DNA from 2 places in the Streptomyces sp. NPDC048516 genome. Region 2 is predicted to be linked to the other one. Evidence: predicted binding sites of a transcription regulator. Region 2 holds the regulator's gene; the other holds the start of a gene.
The links. The regulator HrcA, encoded in region 2, represses chaperone genes, less so after heat shock. The targets are predictions, from matches to a motif close to TTNGCACTCNGNNNNNCNGAGTGCNAA.

Region 1 (7,709 bases), on a different contig from region 2:
GGGCACTTCGTCTTCCCGCGGCACGTGCTCGCCGGACGGGGCATCGTGTCCCGGCACGGCACGGGCGGAAAGCGCGCGTTCCGCATCTACCCGCCGTGGGTGGAGACGACCAGTCGCCAGGCCCGCAGCGCACAGGCGTGGCAGGTGGAGCACTTTCTGCCGATCGACGCCGGCGGTGCCCTCGACCAGGCCCGGGCCCGGGCGCTCTACGCGCCCGTACCCTGAAGGGGTGAGCACCAGCCCCGAACCCGAGTCGGCCCCCACGTCCCAGGACACGTCCCAGGACACGTCCCAGGACACGTCCCAAGACGTGCCCCAGGACGCGTCCGAGACCGCGCCGGCCGCCGCGCCGTCGCCGGCCGTGCGCCCGGCCGCCATGCCCGCCGCGAGGCTGATCTTCGACGACCCGCTGAACCAGCAGTCCTCGGACGACACCGACCGTGGCTGGGGTGAACGCCCGGACCGCAGTGACAGCGCCGCCGACCTGGCCCGCTTCCTCGACGAAAAGCCGCCCCACCACCTCTGAGCGAGGCGAGGGGGCGGCGTGGGCCGGCCGCCGTAGGCGCCCGCTAGTGCTGACTCTTCTGTGTGCCGATGATCCCCGCCCCGGAGGACGGCACGGAGGGTGCGCCGGCGCGCTGCGCGATCAGCGCATCGCGGATCTCGATGAGCAGCTGGATCTCGGTCGGGTCCGCGGGGATGCTGTCGTCCGGCTTCCTGGCCGCCTGGCGCTCCTTCCACTTGTTGATCGGAAGGATCATGAGGAAGTAGACGACCGCGGCGGTGATCAGGAACGTCAGGGCGGCGCTGAGCACCGAGCCCCAGAGGATGTAAATGCCGTCGGCGAACGCGCCCGTCTTGGGATCCTTGGCACAGGTCTCGGTCAGGCAGGACTGGTAGTGATCGAGGTTCTGTGAACCGAGCGCGCCCACGATGGGGTTGATGATGCCCTTGACCACGGCGTTCACGATGTTCGTGAAGGCAGCACCGACGACCACCGCGACCGCGAGTTCGATGACGTTGCCGCGCATCAGGAATTCCTTGAACCCCTGCAGGACGCCCTTGCTCTCGCTCACCTGACAGCCTCTTTCCACGCTCACTACGGATGGTGCACCAACAGTCAGCACCGCAACTTACGGCAGGACGGGGCGGAGGTGTCCAGTCCTGCCCCGTGCACCGGCGGTCGGCCGGAGCCCCGGTGCGCGTCCGGTGGAGGGTGCCGACCCTGCGGACGCCGTGGGCGGATACCGCGGTGGTGGTGCGGTGAGCGCGACCCCATTGGCGCGCGGCGGATGCCCCGCCATGCGCAGCAGTGTTGCGTGAGGGGAGTACGGACGCCACTTGATCTTGGGGCATGGTCACCGCCCTCCCGCGGCCGTTGCCGACGGGCAGCCGGAGACGGGCGCGGCTCGTACGGCACCGTACGAGGCTCCGCAGGCCAGTGCTGCGGCGGTCATCGCCAGGCCGGCGGCCAGCATCCGCTGCCGCGCGCTCCGCCCCCATCGGCGCCGCCCGCCGCCCGCTCGCACGGGAGCGAAGTGTGGCACGTCACACCGCGGGGGAGTGGGGAGCGGCGGAGACGAAAGGGCCGGGTCGGCCCGGGGTGGGAAAGGGAAAGGAGGAAGAGGAGAGGGAGGCGGGGGAGGCGCGGAAGGAGTGGGAGAAGCAGAAGGAGCGGAAGGGGTATGGGGCATGGTGGGCACCGCCTGCGGTGAGAGGGCCGGAGGGACCGGACTCACCACCGTGCCGGAATCCACTCCCGCCCGCTCCGGGCTGTGGACGCCCCCGCCCCTGTGGACAACCCGGCCACCCGCAAGGGGGAAGCCGAGCAGTCCGCCGAGGCCGTTACGGCAGGTCCAAGGCCGTTACGGCAGGTCCAAGGGCATTACGGCAGGAAAGCCCCAAGGCGCTACGGCAGGCACGTCCGAGGCCTTTACGGCAGGTCGATGCCCAGGTCCCAGCCGGTGTGGACCTCGGTGCACAGGCAGGCGCGGGCAGCGGTGTCCGGGAGGGTGGCGACCGCGTCGAACAGGACCTCCCGCAGCCGGCCCACGTTCTCGGCGAACACCCGGAAGACTTCCTCGTGGGAGACGCCGTCGCCGGTCTCCGTACCCGCGTCCAGGTCGGTGACCAGTGCCAAGGAGGTGTAGCACAGGCTCAGTTCGCGGGCCAGGACGGCTTCGGGGTGGCCGGTCATGCCGACCACCGACCAGCCCTGGGCGGCATGCCAGCGCGATTCGGCGCGGGTGGAGAAGCGGGGACCTTCGATCACGACCAGGGTGCCGCCCTCGACCGGCTCCCAGTCCCGGCCGCGCGCCGCCTTGAGGGCGGCCTGCCGCCCCGTGGGGCAGTACGGGTCGGCGAAGGTCAGGTGGACGACATTGGGGATCTGTCCGTCGGGGAGCGGTTCGCCGTCGAAGTAGGTCTGGGGGCGGGCCTTGGTGCGGTCGACGAGCTGGTCGGGGACCAGGAGCGTGCCGGGGCCGTATTCGGGGCGCAGGCCGCCGACCGCGCACGGGGCGAGGACCTGACGCACACCGAGCGAGCGCAGGGCCCAGAGGTTGGCGCGGTAGTTGATGCGGTGCGGCGGAAGGTGGTGGCCGCGGCCGTGCCGGGGCAGGAACGCGACCCGGCGGCCGGCGATCTCTCCCAGGAACAGCGAGTCGCTGGGGCGCCCGTAGGGGGTGTCCACCGTGACCTCGGTCACGTCGTCGAGGAAGGAGTAGAACCCCGATCCGCCGATTACGCCAATCTCCGCGTCAGCCATGCCGGTCACACTATCGGGGTGCGGCGGCCGGGGGCGGGCGGGTGCCGAAGACGAAAGAAAGCCGTAAGGCCGGGCAAGGCGCACGACGACGGGCCCCGCCGTCGGTGACGGCGGGGCCCGAAGAGCTGTGGGTCAGGCTGCGGAGCTGGCGCTCGAGGAGCTGCCGGACGACGACGCGGCGGCCGGGGTCGAGGACTTGCTGTCCGAGCTGCCGGACGAGGAGCTCGACGAGGAGTCGGAGGAGCCCGAGGAGTCCGACGAGGACGTGCTGCCCGACGCGGAGGCGTTCTTCCCGGGGCTGCTGCTGGACGACGAGCCGCGGCTGTCGTTGCGGTAGAAACCGGAGCCCTTGAAGACGATGCCGACCGCGGAGAACACCTTCTTGAGGCGTCCCTGGCAACCGGGGCACTCGGTGAGAGAGTCGTCGGTGAACTTCTGCACCGCCTCGAGGCCCTCGCCGCACTCGGTGCACTGGTACTGGTACGTCGGCACTTGTCTTCCTCCTGGCACTCTCACTCGATGAGTGCTAACGACGCTCCATATTGCAGTATTCCCGCCCGCCAGTCCACCGTGACCGCCGTACGGTGACCGACTCCACGTTCCGTCAGGCTTCCTGCAGGGCCCTTCAGACGCGCGCCAGCTCCCGCTCCCGGTCGTCGGAAACGGCTGTGACCTGTGCGTTCACGCCGGTCGCAGGGGCGCAGGCAGCCTCGGTCGAGGCACGGGGCAGCAGATGGGCGCGGAGCGTCAGCAGCACCGTCAGGGCCAGTGCCGTACCGGCCAGCGGCACCAGGAATCCGGTGCTCGGCCCGAAGCCGTCCGCGAGCTGCCCCGCGGAGGTGGTCGCGGCCGCCTGGCCCAGCGCGACCGCGCCGGTCAGCCAGGTGAAGGCCTCGGTGCGGGCGGCGGCCGGCACCAGCGACTCGACCAGCGTGTAGCCGGTGATCAGGGCCGGTGCGATGCACAGGCCGACGACCAGGCCGACCGCGCCGAGCAGCGGTACCGCGGTCACCGCCCACAACGGGGTGGTGGCCAGTGCCAGCAGCCCGTAGGCGACCAGCAGCCGGCGGCGCGGGCCGACCTTCCAGGTGATGGCCCCGCAGGCGATACCGGCGAGCATGTTGCCGCCCGCGAAGATCCCGTAGAGCGCGCCGTTGATGCCGGGCTGCCCGATGTGCTGGGTGAACGCGGTCAGTGAGACCTGCATACCGCCGAAGACGGCGCCGATGCCGAGGAACGCCACGATCAGGACGCGCACGCCGGGCACCGCCAGTGCCGAGACGCGCGGCCGGTCGCCGGCCTGCGGGCGGTGCACCGGGGGCTGGCTGCGCCGCTGGGAGGCGAACAGCAGCCCGCCGGCCAGCGTCAGCGCGGCCTCGGCGACCAGACCGGCCGCCGGGTGGATGCCGGTGCACAGCGCGGTCGCCAGCACCGGGCCGACGACGAAGGTGAACTCGTCGGTCACCGACTCGAAGGCGGCGGCGGTCGGCATCAGCGGGCTGCCGCCGAGCCGGGAGGCCCAGCGGGCCCGCACCATCGGGCCGACCTGCGGTGTCGAGGCGCCCGTGGGGACGGCCACCGCGAACAGCGCCCACAGGGGGGCGTGCGCGAGAGCGAGGGTGATCAGCGCGGCGACGCCGGAGACATGCACCAGTACGCCGGGGATCAGCACCGCGCGCTGGCCGAAGCGGTCGGCCAGCTTGCCGCTCTGCGGGGCGAACAGGGCCATGGACACACCGGTCGCGGCGGACACCGCGCCTGCGGTGCCGTACGAGCCGGTGGTCGATTCGACGAGCAGCACGATGCCGATCGTCAGCATGGCGAAGGGCTGCCGGGCCAGAAAGCCGGGCAGCAGGAATGTCCATGCACCAGGGGTGCGGAGCAGTGGTCCGTATCCGGAACGGGAATCCTTGACCGCGGATGCCACGGCCGGGCCTTTCTGCCGCCTGGTAGCGCGCCACCCGCGAGATCGTCACGGGTACGCGCCGAGAGCTGTCCTCTCGCGCAGGACCGAGTGATACCGCGTGGTCCGCACCGAGAGGGTGGCTGCGTGTGGCAGGAGGACCGCGGCCGCCGAGCGGTCGCGCCAGCTCTGCATCAGGCAGAGTTGGTTCGTCGATGTTGCCTTTTCATCCTACAGGCCGTCGTGCGGGAAGCCCTGGGATTGGCTTGGGCTTCAGGTAAATTTCCTTGGGATCCGTGGAGATCTGCAGCACATTTCCCGCACTCCGGGGGACGCACCCCGAGAGCCCGCACCTCGGGAGCCCCCGGGCCCCGAGCCCGGCCGAGCCTCAGCGGTGGTGGTGCCCCCGCCGCTCCGGGGGCCCGCCCGTCCCCAGCCAGCCGGCCAGCTTGCCGCCATGGGAGACCGCCTGCAGCCGCCGTTCGGCCGCGTCGCGTACCGGGTCGGTGGCGACCACCAGCAGCTCGTCGCCGCGCCGCAGCACCGTCGAGGGTGACGGCACGAAGCTGGAACCGTCCCGGACGACGAGGGTGACCGCGGCGCCCGCGGGCATCCGCAGTTCACCGACCTCGACGCCGTGCATACGGGAGGCCGGGCCGATGGAGGTGGACAGCAGATGGCCGCGCAGCCGTTCCAGAGGAGCGGACTCGATGCCCAGGTCGGCGGCCTCCTCGTCGTCGCCCAGCCGCAGCCGCTTGGCCAGCCAGGGCAGCGTCGGCCCCTGGATCAGGGTGTAGACGACCACCAGGACGAAGACGATGTTGAAGACCCGGTCGCTGCCGGGAACATCGCTCACCATCGGGATCGTGGCCAGCACGATCGGCACCGCGCCGCGCAGTCCGGCCCACGACAGCAGGGTCTTCTCCGGCCAGGGCACCCGGAACGGCAGCAGCGCCACAAAGACGGACATCGGCCTGGCCACCAGCGTCAGGATCATGCCGATCAGCAGCGCGGGCACGAAGTCGTCCAGCAGGTTGTGCGGGGTGACCAGCAGGCCGAGCAGGACGAACATCCCGATCTGGCCGATCCAGCCGAGACCTTCGGCGAAGCCGCGGGTGGCCGGGGAGTGCGGCAGCTTGGCGTTGCCGAGGACCACCGCGGCCAGATAGACGGCGAGGAAGCCCGAGCCGTGCGCCAGCGCACCGGCCGCGTAGGCGGAGACGGCGATGGCCATGACCGCGATCGGGTACAGGCCCGACGCGGGCAGTGCCACGTGCCGCAGCGCGTATGCGCCGAGCCAGCCGATGGCCAGGCCGAGCGCGGCGCCGATCGCCAGTTCCAGGGCGATCTCGCCGAGCAGGAGGTACCAGTGTTCGACCGGCCCCGCGGTGGAGAAGGCGACGACGAGGATGACCACGGGGGCGTCATTGAGGCCGGATTCGGCTTCGAGCACACCGGTCAGGCGGGCCGGCAGCGGCACGCTGCGCAGCACGGAGAAGACGGCCGCGGCGTCCGTGGACGAGACCACGGCGCCGATCAGCAGTGCCTGCCGCCAGTCGAGCCCGGCCAGATAGTGCGCTCCGGCCGCGGTGACCCCCACGCTCACCGCGACGCCGACCGTCGACAGCGACACCGCCCGGGGCAGCGCCGGCTTGATCTCTTTCCACTTGGTGCCCAGACCGCCCTCGGCGAGGATCACGACCAGCGCGGTATAGCCGAGGAGTTGGGTCAGCTCGGCGTTGTCGAAGACGACACCGCCCAGGCCGTCCTGGCCTATGGCGATGCCTATCCCCAGGTAGATGAGCAGGCTGGGGAGCCCGCTGCGCGAGGAGAGCCGTACCGCGGCAACCGCGATGAGCAGTACGAGCGAGCAGAACAGCAGGAGTTCGTTGAGGTGGTCGACAGACAGGAGCTGGTCCTTCCTCGCACGGGTTCGGGAGGGGGCTTTCCTTACCGTATCTAGTTACTGAGACTAACAATTTACCATTACTTGAAGGTTGGGGGTGCTGGCGGTGACTCCGCGTAGGGGTAGCCGGACCCGTGCGCCTATGGTTGCTCCAGCACTCCCACCCTGCCCCTCGAAGGACCGAGATGCCCGCCAACAAGTCCGGCCCAGTCCCCAGGAAAAAGAAGGGGCGGCGCGGCCGCCTCGTCGCGATCACGGTCGTGCTGCTGCTCGTGGCGGGCATCGGCTTCGGCGCGTTCTGGGGGGTCAGTACCGTCCGCGCCTCGCTCCCGCAGACCACCGGCTCGCTCAAACTCCCGGGCCTGACCAACCCGGTGGATGTCGTCCGCGACGGCAACGGCATTCCGCAGATCTACGCCGACACCGACGAAGACCTCTTCCGCGCCCAGGGGTACGTCCAGGCCCAGGACCGCTTCTGGGAGATGGACGTGCGGCGCCACATGACCTCCGGCAGGCTCTCGGAGATGTTCGGCAAGAGCGAGGTCAAGACCGACTCGTTCCTGCGCACCCTCGGCTGGCACGACGTGGCGCAGAAGGAGTACGACACCAAGCTCTCGCCCAGCACCAAGAAGTACCTCCAGTCCTACTCCGCCGGCGTCAACGCCTACCTCAAGGACCACGAGGGCTCGGCGGTGTCCCTGGAGTACGCGGCGCTGGACTTCCAGAACGACTACAAGCCCCAGAAGTGGACGCCGGTCGACTCGGTGGCCTGGCTCAAGGCGATGGCCTGGGACCTCCGCGGCAATATGCAGGAGGAGATCGACCGCTCCCTGATGACCAGCCGCTTCACCCCGGAGCAGATTGCCCAGCTCTACCCGGCATACCCGTACAAGCGGAACAAGCCGATCGTCGAGGGCGGCGCGGTCGACCGCGCCACCAAGAAGTTCTCGCCCAAGGGCTCGGCGAACGCCGCCCCCGCCACCGCCGCCGGCGCGACCGCGGGCCTCACGTCGCAGCTGTCCTCGCTGTCCAAGACCCTCGACAAGGTCCCGGCGCTGCTCGGCCCCAACGGCAACGGCATCGGCTCCAACTCCTGGGTCGTCTCCGGTGCGCACACCACCACCGGCAAACCG
Region 2 (7,709 bases):
GGCCGGCAGCTCGCCCAGCGGTGCGCCCGGCGCGGTCCCCTGGCCCTGGCCGTACGAACCGGGCGGCTACGGGCCGGGCGGCGCCGCGCTCGCCTGCCCCCTGGTCGCGGGGGGCCGCCGCCTCGGCACCCTGCTGCTCGGCCGGGGCGGGCTGCTGCGCTTCCCCGACGAGGTGGTCGGGCTGATCGAGGACCTGGGCCGCCGGGTCGCCCGCGCCGTCGCCACCGCCCGGGCCTACAGCCGCCAGGAGCGCATCAGCCAGGTCCTTCAGCGCCGGCTGCTGCCGCGGGGCCGGGCGCAGGTACCCGGCGTGGAGTCGGCGGTGGTCTACGAACCGCGCGAGGGCGCCTGGGCGGGCGGCGACTTCTGGGACCTCTTCGACGCCGGGGACGGCCGCTGGTGCTTCGCCCTCGGCGACGTCTGCGGCAGCGGGCCCGAGGCGGCCGCGGTGACGGGGCTGGCCCGCCCGGTGCTGCGGCTGCTGGCCCGGGACGGCTTCGGGGTGGCCGCGGTGCTCGACCGGCTCAACAAGACCATGGCACGGGAGGCCGCGGACTCGGTCGCGGCGGTCGCGGCGGCGGTCGCGGCGGCCGGCGCCGGGGCCGAGTCGCCGGTCGAGATCCGCGAGGAGGGCGAACAGGCCCGCTTCCTGTCCCTGCTCTACGGCGAGATCGTCCCGTACCCCGGCGGCTCCGGCGGCGCCCGCTGCACCCTCGCCAGCGCCGGCCACCCGCTGCCGCTGGTGCTGGGCACGGACGGCACGGTCCGGGTCGTCGCCGCGCCGCAGATGCTGCTGGGAGTGGTGGAGGACGCCGCGTACGTCAGCGAATCGTTCGACCTCTGCCCGGGGGAAACGCTTCTGTGCGTCACCGACGGGGTGACCGAGCGGCGCTCGGGGCGGCGGCTCTTCGACGACGAGGACGGCCTGGCCGTCACCCTCGCCGCGGGCGCGGGCCTGGGCGCCACCGCCCTCGCCGACCACATCCGCAACACCGTCCACGCCTTCGGACCGGTCCCGCCCGACGACGACCTGGCCCTGCTGGTCCTCCAGGCGGCGGCCGGGCCCGTGGCGCCGTAGGTGGCGCAGGTGGCGCAGGTGGCGCAGGTGCCGTAGGTGTCGCAGGTGCCGTAGGGCACACCGCGTCCGGACCGGCACCGCCCCGCCATGACGGACAATGGTTCCCATGCCTTCCGCACTGCCCGATGGTGAGCCGATGCCCGAGGACGGGGCGCTGCCCGGTCATACGCCGGCGGCCGCCGCCGGCCGGCCCCTGGGCTTCTACCTGCATGTGCCGTACTGCGCGACCCGCTGCGGCTACTGCGACTTCAACACCTACACCGCAAGCGAGCTGCGCGGCTCCGGCGGCGCCCTGGCCTCCCGCGACAACTACGCCGACACCGTCGTGGACGAGATCCGGCTGGCCCGCAAGGTGCTGGGCGACGACCCGCGTCCCGTCGAGACGGTCTTCGTCGGCGGCGGGACCCCGACCCTGCTGCCCGCCGCCGACCTCGCCCGGATGCTGGCGGCGATCCGCGAGGAGTTCGGCCTGGCGCCCGGCGCCGAGATCACCACCGAGGCCAACCCGGAGTCCGTCGGCCCCCGCTACCTCGACGGGCTGCTCGCGGGCGGCTTCAACCGGGTCTCCTTCGGCATGCAGAGCGCCAAGCAGCACGTCCTGAAGATCCTCGACCGTACGCACACCCCCGGCCGCCCCGAGGCCTGTGTCGCCGAGGCCCGCGCGGCCGGCTTCGACCACGTCAACCTCGACCTGATCTACGGCACCCCCGGTGAGACCGACGACGACTGGCGCGCCTCCCTCGACGCCGCGATCGGGGCCGGCCCCGACCATGTCTCCGCCTACGCCCTGATCGTCGAGGAGGGCACCCAGCTGGCCCGCCGGATCCGCCGCGGCGAGGTCCCGATGACCGACGACGACGTGCACGCCGACCGCTACCTCATCGCCGACGAACGCCTCGCCGCTGCCGGTTTCACCTGGTACGAGGTCTCCAACTGGGCCACCACCGACGCCGCCCGCTGCCGCCACAACGAGCTGTACTGGACCGGTGACGACTGGTGGGGCGCGGGCCCCGGCGCCCACAGCCACGTCGGCGGCGTGCGCTGGTGGAACGTCAAACACCCCGGCGCCTACGCGCAGGCCCTCTCCGAAGGCCGCTCCCCGGGCGCCGGCCGCGAACTCCTCTCGGACGAGGACCGCAGGGTCGAACGCATCCTCCTGGAACTGCGCCTCGCGGACGGCTGCCCCCTGGACATCCTCGCCCCGGCGGGCGCGCGGGCGGCGTCCAGCGCACTGGCCGACGGCCTCCTGCAGCCCGGTCCGTACGAGGCGGGCCGCGCCGTCCTGACCCTCCGCGGACGGCTGCTGGCGGACGCGGTGGTGCGGGATCTGGTGGACTGATCACTCGGCTGAGGGATCTCAGTCGCCCGCTGCGTACTGCTGACGGAACCGGCTGGTGCGGGAGAGGACGCCGACTACGAAGTGCGGCGCACCGTCCCCTTCGGTGTCCCTCTCCCCGTCGATGCCCTCGGCATCACGCCGGACACCTCCCGGTTCGGCACTCTTCCTGCCGTCACCCGTCACCCGTCACCCGCCACCGCCGGCCGTGACGAAGTCGATCAGCTCCTCCACCCTGCCCAGCAGCGCCGGCTCCAGGTCCTTGTAGGAGCGCACGCAGGACAGGATCCGCTGCCAGGCGGCGCCCGTGTTCTCCGGCCAGCCCAGCGCCCGGCACACCCCCGTCTTCCAGTCCTGTCCGTGCGGGACGGACGGCCAGGCCGCGATCCCGACCGAGGACGGCTTCACCGCCTCCCAGATGTCGATGTAGGGGTGGCCCACCACCAGCGCATGGTCCCCGGTCACTCCGGCCGCGATCCGCGACTCCTTCGAGCCGGGCACGAGATGGTCGACGAGGACGCCGAGACGGGCGTCCGGCCCGGGGGCGAAGCCGCGGACGATCGCGGGCAGGTCGTCGATGCCCTCCAGGTACTCCACGACCACGCCCTCGATGCGCAGGTCGTCGCCCCACACCCGCTCCACCAGCTCGGCGTCGTGCCGGCCCTCCACATAGATGCGCCCGGCGCGGGCGACCCGTGCGCGGGCGCCGGGCACGGCGAGTGATCCCGATGCCGTACGCGCCGGAGCGGTGGCCGCCGGCCTGTCCTGGGGGCGTACGAGGGTGACCACCCGCCCCTCCAGGAGGAAGCCGCGCGGCTCCATGGGGAAGACCCGGTGCTTGCCGAAGCGGTCCTCCAGGGTGACCGTCGGGCCCTGCGCCGTCTTCTCGCAGCGGATCACGGCGCCGCAGAAGCCCGAGGTGACCTCCTCGACGACCAGATCGGGATCGGCGGGCACCTCGGGAGCGGGCCGCTGCTTCTTCCAGGAGGGGGTGAGGTCGGGGCTGTAGCGCTTGCTCTGCATGGGGCCTGTTCCGTCGGGGAGGGCGGGCGGTGGTCAGGAGGGGGCGACGCCGAAGTGGGCGGTGGTCAGGAGGGGGCGACGCCGAAGTGGGCGGTGGTCAGGAGGGGGCGACGCCGAAACGGGCGGCCAGGGCGTCGCGTTGGGCCCGTACGAAGCCGGCGTCCACCACGGCGCCATGCCCGGGAACGTACCGCGCGTCCTCGCCGCCGAGGGCCAGCAGGCGGTCCAGCGCGCCGGGCCACTGCTGGGGCAGCGCGTCGGGGCCCGCCTGGGGTTCGCCCGACTCCTCGACCAGATCGCCGCAGAAGACGATCTCCGCCTCCCCGCGCCGGCCCGGTACCAGGACGGCCAGATCGTGGGCGGTGTGCCCGGGGCCGACGTTGGCGAGCAGCACCTGCCGGTCGCCCAGCTCGACGGTCAGCTGGCCGTGCACATGGTGGTGCGGGGCGACCAGCAGATCGGCGGCCTCCGCGGCGGCGTCCCGCGCGACGCCGTGCCGGATCGCGTCGTGCCGCAGCTCGTCCTTGCCGCGGCGCAGCAGCTCGCCCAGGCCGGCCGCCCCGAACACCTCGACGCCCGCGAAGGCGGCCGTGCCCAGCACATGATCGAAGTGGGGGTGGGTGAGCGCGATATGCGTCACTTCCCGGCCCAGCACACCGCGGATCGACCGGCGCAGGTCCGCGCCGTCGCGCAGGGTCGCGCCGGTGTCGACGATCATGACCCCGGTACTCCCCGCGATCACTCCGATCGTCTCGTCCCAGCCCGGCATCCGGCGCCTGGCGACACCGTCACCGAGTCGTTCCCAACCGGCCTCTTCCCAAGCAGTGTGCATACCGAGACGCTAGCGCCATCGCGATAGCGTTGCCCGGCAGATCGGCCGAACACGGTCATCGGGCGAGTACTCCGCGCGCCCGCCCTTGCCGCGCCCGTGCTACCCGGCCGTACACTGGCTCAAGGTCTGGCACTCGGCCCGTGTGAGTGCCAGGGAAGACGAAGCGGCGGACGGCCGGACTGGAGGTGCGCGGGATGCTCAGTGAACGCAGGCTGGAGGTGCTGCGCGCCATCGTCCAGGACTACGTCGGGACGGAGGAGCCGGTCGGCTCCAAGGCGCTCACCGAACGCCACCGGCTCGGGGTCTCCCCGGCCACCGTCCGCAACGACATGGCGGCCCTGGAGGACGAGGGGTTCATCGCCCAGCCGCACACCAGCGCCGGGCGGATCCCGACCGACAAGGGCTACCGCCTGTTCGTCGACAAGCTGGCCGGCGTCAAGCCGCTGTCCAGCCCGGAGCGGCGGGCGATCCAGAATTTCCTGGACGGCGCCGTCGACCTCGACGACGTGGTGGGCCGCACGGTCCGGCTGCTGGCGCAGCTGACCCGGCAGGTCGCCGTCGTGCAGTATCCGTCCCTGACCCGGTCCACGGTCCGGCATGTCGAGCTGCTGGCCCTGGCTCCGGCCCGGCTGATGCTCGTACTGATCACGGACACCGGCCGGGTCGAGCAGCGGCTCATCGACTGCCAGGCACCGTTCGGCGAAGCCTCCCTGGCGGACCTGCGGGCCCGGCTCAACAGCCGGGTCGTCGGCCGCCGGTTCGCGGATGTGCCGCAGTTGGTGCAGGATCTTCCGGAGTCCTTCGAGCAGGACGACCGCGGCACGGTCTCGACAGTGCTGTCGGTGTTGCTGGAAACTCTGGTGGAAGAGACCGAAGAGCGGCTGATGATCGGCGGCACCGCCAATCTCACGCGCTTCGGGCACGATTTCCCCCTGACCATCCGGCCGGTGCTGGAGGCCCTCGAGGAGCATGTGGTGATGCTCAAGCTGCTCGGGGAGGCCAAGGACTCGGGCATGACCGTACGCATCGGGCATGAGAATGCCCACGAAGGCCTGGCGTCCACATCGGTCGTCACGGTCGGCTACGGTTCGGGCGACGAGGCAGTCGCCAAACTCGGCGTGGTCGGACCGACCCGCATGGACTACCCCGGAACGATGGGAGCGGTACGCGCAGTGGCACGTTACGTCGGACAAATCCTCGCGGAGTCGTAAGTGGCCACGGATTACTACTCGGTCCTCGGCATCGGACGCGACGCCTCGCAGGACCAGATCAAGAAGGCTTTCCGCCGGCTGGCGCGCGAGCTGCACCCGGACGTGAACCCGGATCCGAAGACCCAGGAGCGGTTCAAGGAGATCAACGCCGCTTACGAGGTGCTGTCGGACCCGCAGAAGAAGCAGGTCTACGACCTCGGCGGGGACCCCCTCTCGCAGGCCGGCGGCGGCCAGGGCGCGGGCGGCTTCGGCGCGGGCTTCGGCAACTTCTCCGACATCATGGACGCCTTCTTCGGCACCGCGTCGCAGCGCGGACCGCGCTCGCGCACCCGCCGTGGCCAGGACGCCATGATCCGGCTCGACATCGAGCTCAACGAAGCCGCCTTCGGTACCACCAAGGACATCCAGGTCGACACCGCCGTCGTCTGTACGACCTGCAGCGGTGAGGGCGCGGCTCCCGGCACCTCGGCGCAGACCTGCGACATGTGCCGCGGCCGCGGTGAGGTCTCCCAGGTCACCCGGTCCTTCCTCGGCCAGGTCATGACGTCCAGGCCGTGCCCGCAGTGCCAGGGCTTCGGCACGGTCGTGCCGACGCCGTGCCACGAGTGCGCCGGCGACGGCCGGATCCGCTCGCGCCGCACGCTCACCGTCAAGATCCCGGCCGGTGTCGACAACGGCACCCGCATCCAGCTCGCGGGCGAGGGCGAGGTCGGCCCCGGTGGCGGCCCCGCCGGTGATCTCTATGTGGAGATCCACGAGGTGGCGCATCCGGTCTTCCAGCGGCGCGGCGACGATCTGCACTGCACGGTCACCATCCCGATGACGGCGGCGGCGCTGGGCACGAAGTGCCCGCTGGAGACGCTGGACGGGGTGGAGGAGATCGATGTCCGGCCCGGTACCCAGTCCGGCCAGTCGATTCCGCTGCACCAGCGCGGTGTGACCCATCTGCGGGGCGGCGGCCGGGGCGATCTCATCGTCCACGTCGAGGTGATGACGCCGTCCAAGCTCGACGCCGACCAGGAGGACCTGCTGCGGCGGCTGGCCAAGCTCCGCGGGGAGGAGCGGCCCACGGGGCAGTTCCAGCCGGGGCAGCAGGGTCTCTTCTCGCGTCTGAAAGATGCGTTCAACGGGCGATAGCCCCAGGTGAGCCCGGGGGCCGCAGCCGTTCCACCCGGCGGCGCGGCGGCCTCGGCCCCGGTTCAGAACGGCGCGGTGGGCGTGACACGATGTGCGCATGCCCACCGCACCGACCGATCTCTGCCGCCATCCGATCGTGCAGGCCCCGATGGCGGGAGGCGGCTCCGGACCCGAGCTGGCCGCCGCCGTCTGCGGCGCCGGCGGGCTCGGCTTCCTCGCCGCCGGCTACAAAACCGCCGACGGCATGTACCAGGAGATCAAACAGCTGCGGTCGCTGACCGACCGGCCCTTCGGCGTCAATCTCTTCATGCCGCAGCCCTCGCTGGCCGACGGCTCCGTCGTCGAGGTCTACCGCGAGCAACTCGCGGGCGAGGCCGCCTGGTACGAGACCGAGCTCGGTGACACCGACGGGCCCATCGACGACGGCTACGAGGCCAAGCTCGCGATCCTGCGGGACGATCCGGTGCCGGTGGTGTCCTTCACCTTCGGCTGCCCCTCGCGCGCCGTCCTGGACTCCTTCGCCGCGGTCGGCACGTACACCGTCGTCACGGTCACCACCGCCGCCGAGGCGCAGGCCGCCCAGTGGTCGGGCGCCGACGCGGTGTGCGTGCAGGGCGTGGAGGCCGGCGGCCACCAGGGCACCCACCGGGACGATCCGCATGCGGACGGCACCGGCTCGGGGCTGGGGCTGCTGGCACTGCTCGGCCAGGTCCGTGAGGCCGTGCAGATCCCGGTGATCGCCGCGGGCGGGCTGATGCGCGGGGCGCAGATCGCGTCGGTGCTGGCCGCCGGGGCGAGCATGGCGCAGCTGGGCACCGCCTTCCTGGCCACCCCCGAATCGGGCGCCAACCCGCTGCACAAGCAGGCGCTGACCAACCCGCTGTTCACGCATACGGAGTTGACCCGGGCGTTCTCCGGGCGGCCCGCCCGCGGACTGGTGAACCGCTTTTTGCGCGAGCACGGCCCGTACGCCCCGGCCGCCTACCCCGCCGTCCACTACCTCACCTCCACGGTGCGCAAGGCCGCGGCCAAGGCGGGCGACGCGCAGGGCATGAACCTGTGGGCGGGGCAGGGGCACCGGCTGGCGCGGGA

Region 1: a site for HrcA is predicted at 3,271-3,297, ahead of ACGFR7_RS36755 (FmdB family zinc ribbon protein). Genes of this name have one in related genera too.

What each region holds. Positions count from the first base shown of each region.
Region 1 is NZ_JBICWS010000041.1:18,573-26,281, forward strand. Features, by position in the region: gene ACGFR7_RS36735 (MepB family protein) at 1-225, shown strand, start outside; gene ACGFR7_RS36740 (hypothetical protein) at 230-526, shown strand; gene mscL (large conductance mechanosensitive channel protein MscL) at 570-1,076, opposite strand; gene ACGFR7_RS36750 (S-methyl-5'-thioadenosine phosphorylase) at 1,934-2,767, opposite strand; gene ACGFR7_RS36755 (FmdB family zinc ribbon protein) at 2,900-3,259, opposite strand; gene ACGFR7_RS36760 (MFS transporter) at 3,393-4,694, opposite strand; gene ACGFR7_RS36765 (potassium/proton antiporter) at 5,059-6,579, opposite strand; gene ACGFR7_RS36770 (penicillin acylase family protein) at 6,762-7,709, shown strand, end outside.
Region 2 is NZ_JBICWS010000003.1:40,428-48,136, reverse strand. Features, by position in the region: gene ACGFR7_RS07515 (SpoIIE family protein phosphatase) at 1-1,078, shown strand, start outside; gene hemW (radical SAM family heme chaperone HemW) at 1,185-2,417, shown strand; gene ACGFR7_RS07505 (DUF3097 domain-containing protein) at 2,604-3,437, opposite strand; gene ACGFR7_RS07500 (MBL fold metallo-hydrolase) at 3,535-4,269, opposite strand; gene hrcA (heat-inducible transcriptional repressor HrcA) at 4,464-5,480, shown strand; gene dnaJ (molecular chaperone DnaJ) at 5,481-6,617, shown strand; gene ACGFR7_RS07485 (nitronate monooxygenase) at 6,715-7,709, shown strand, end outside.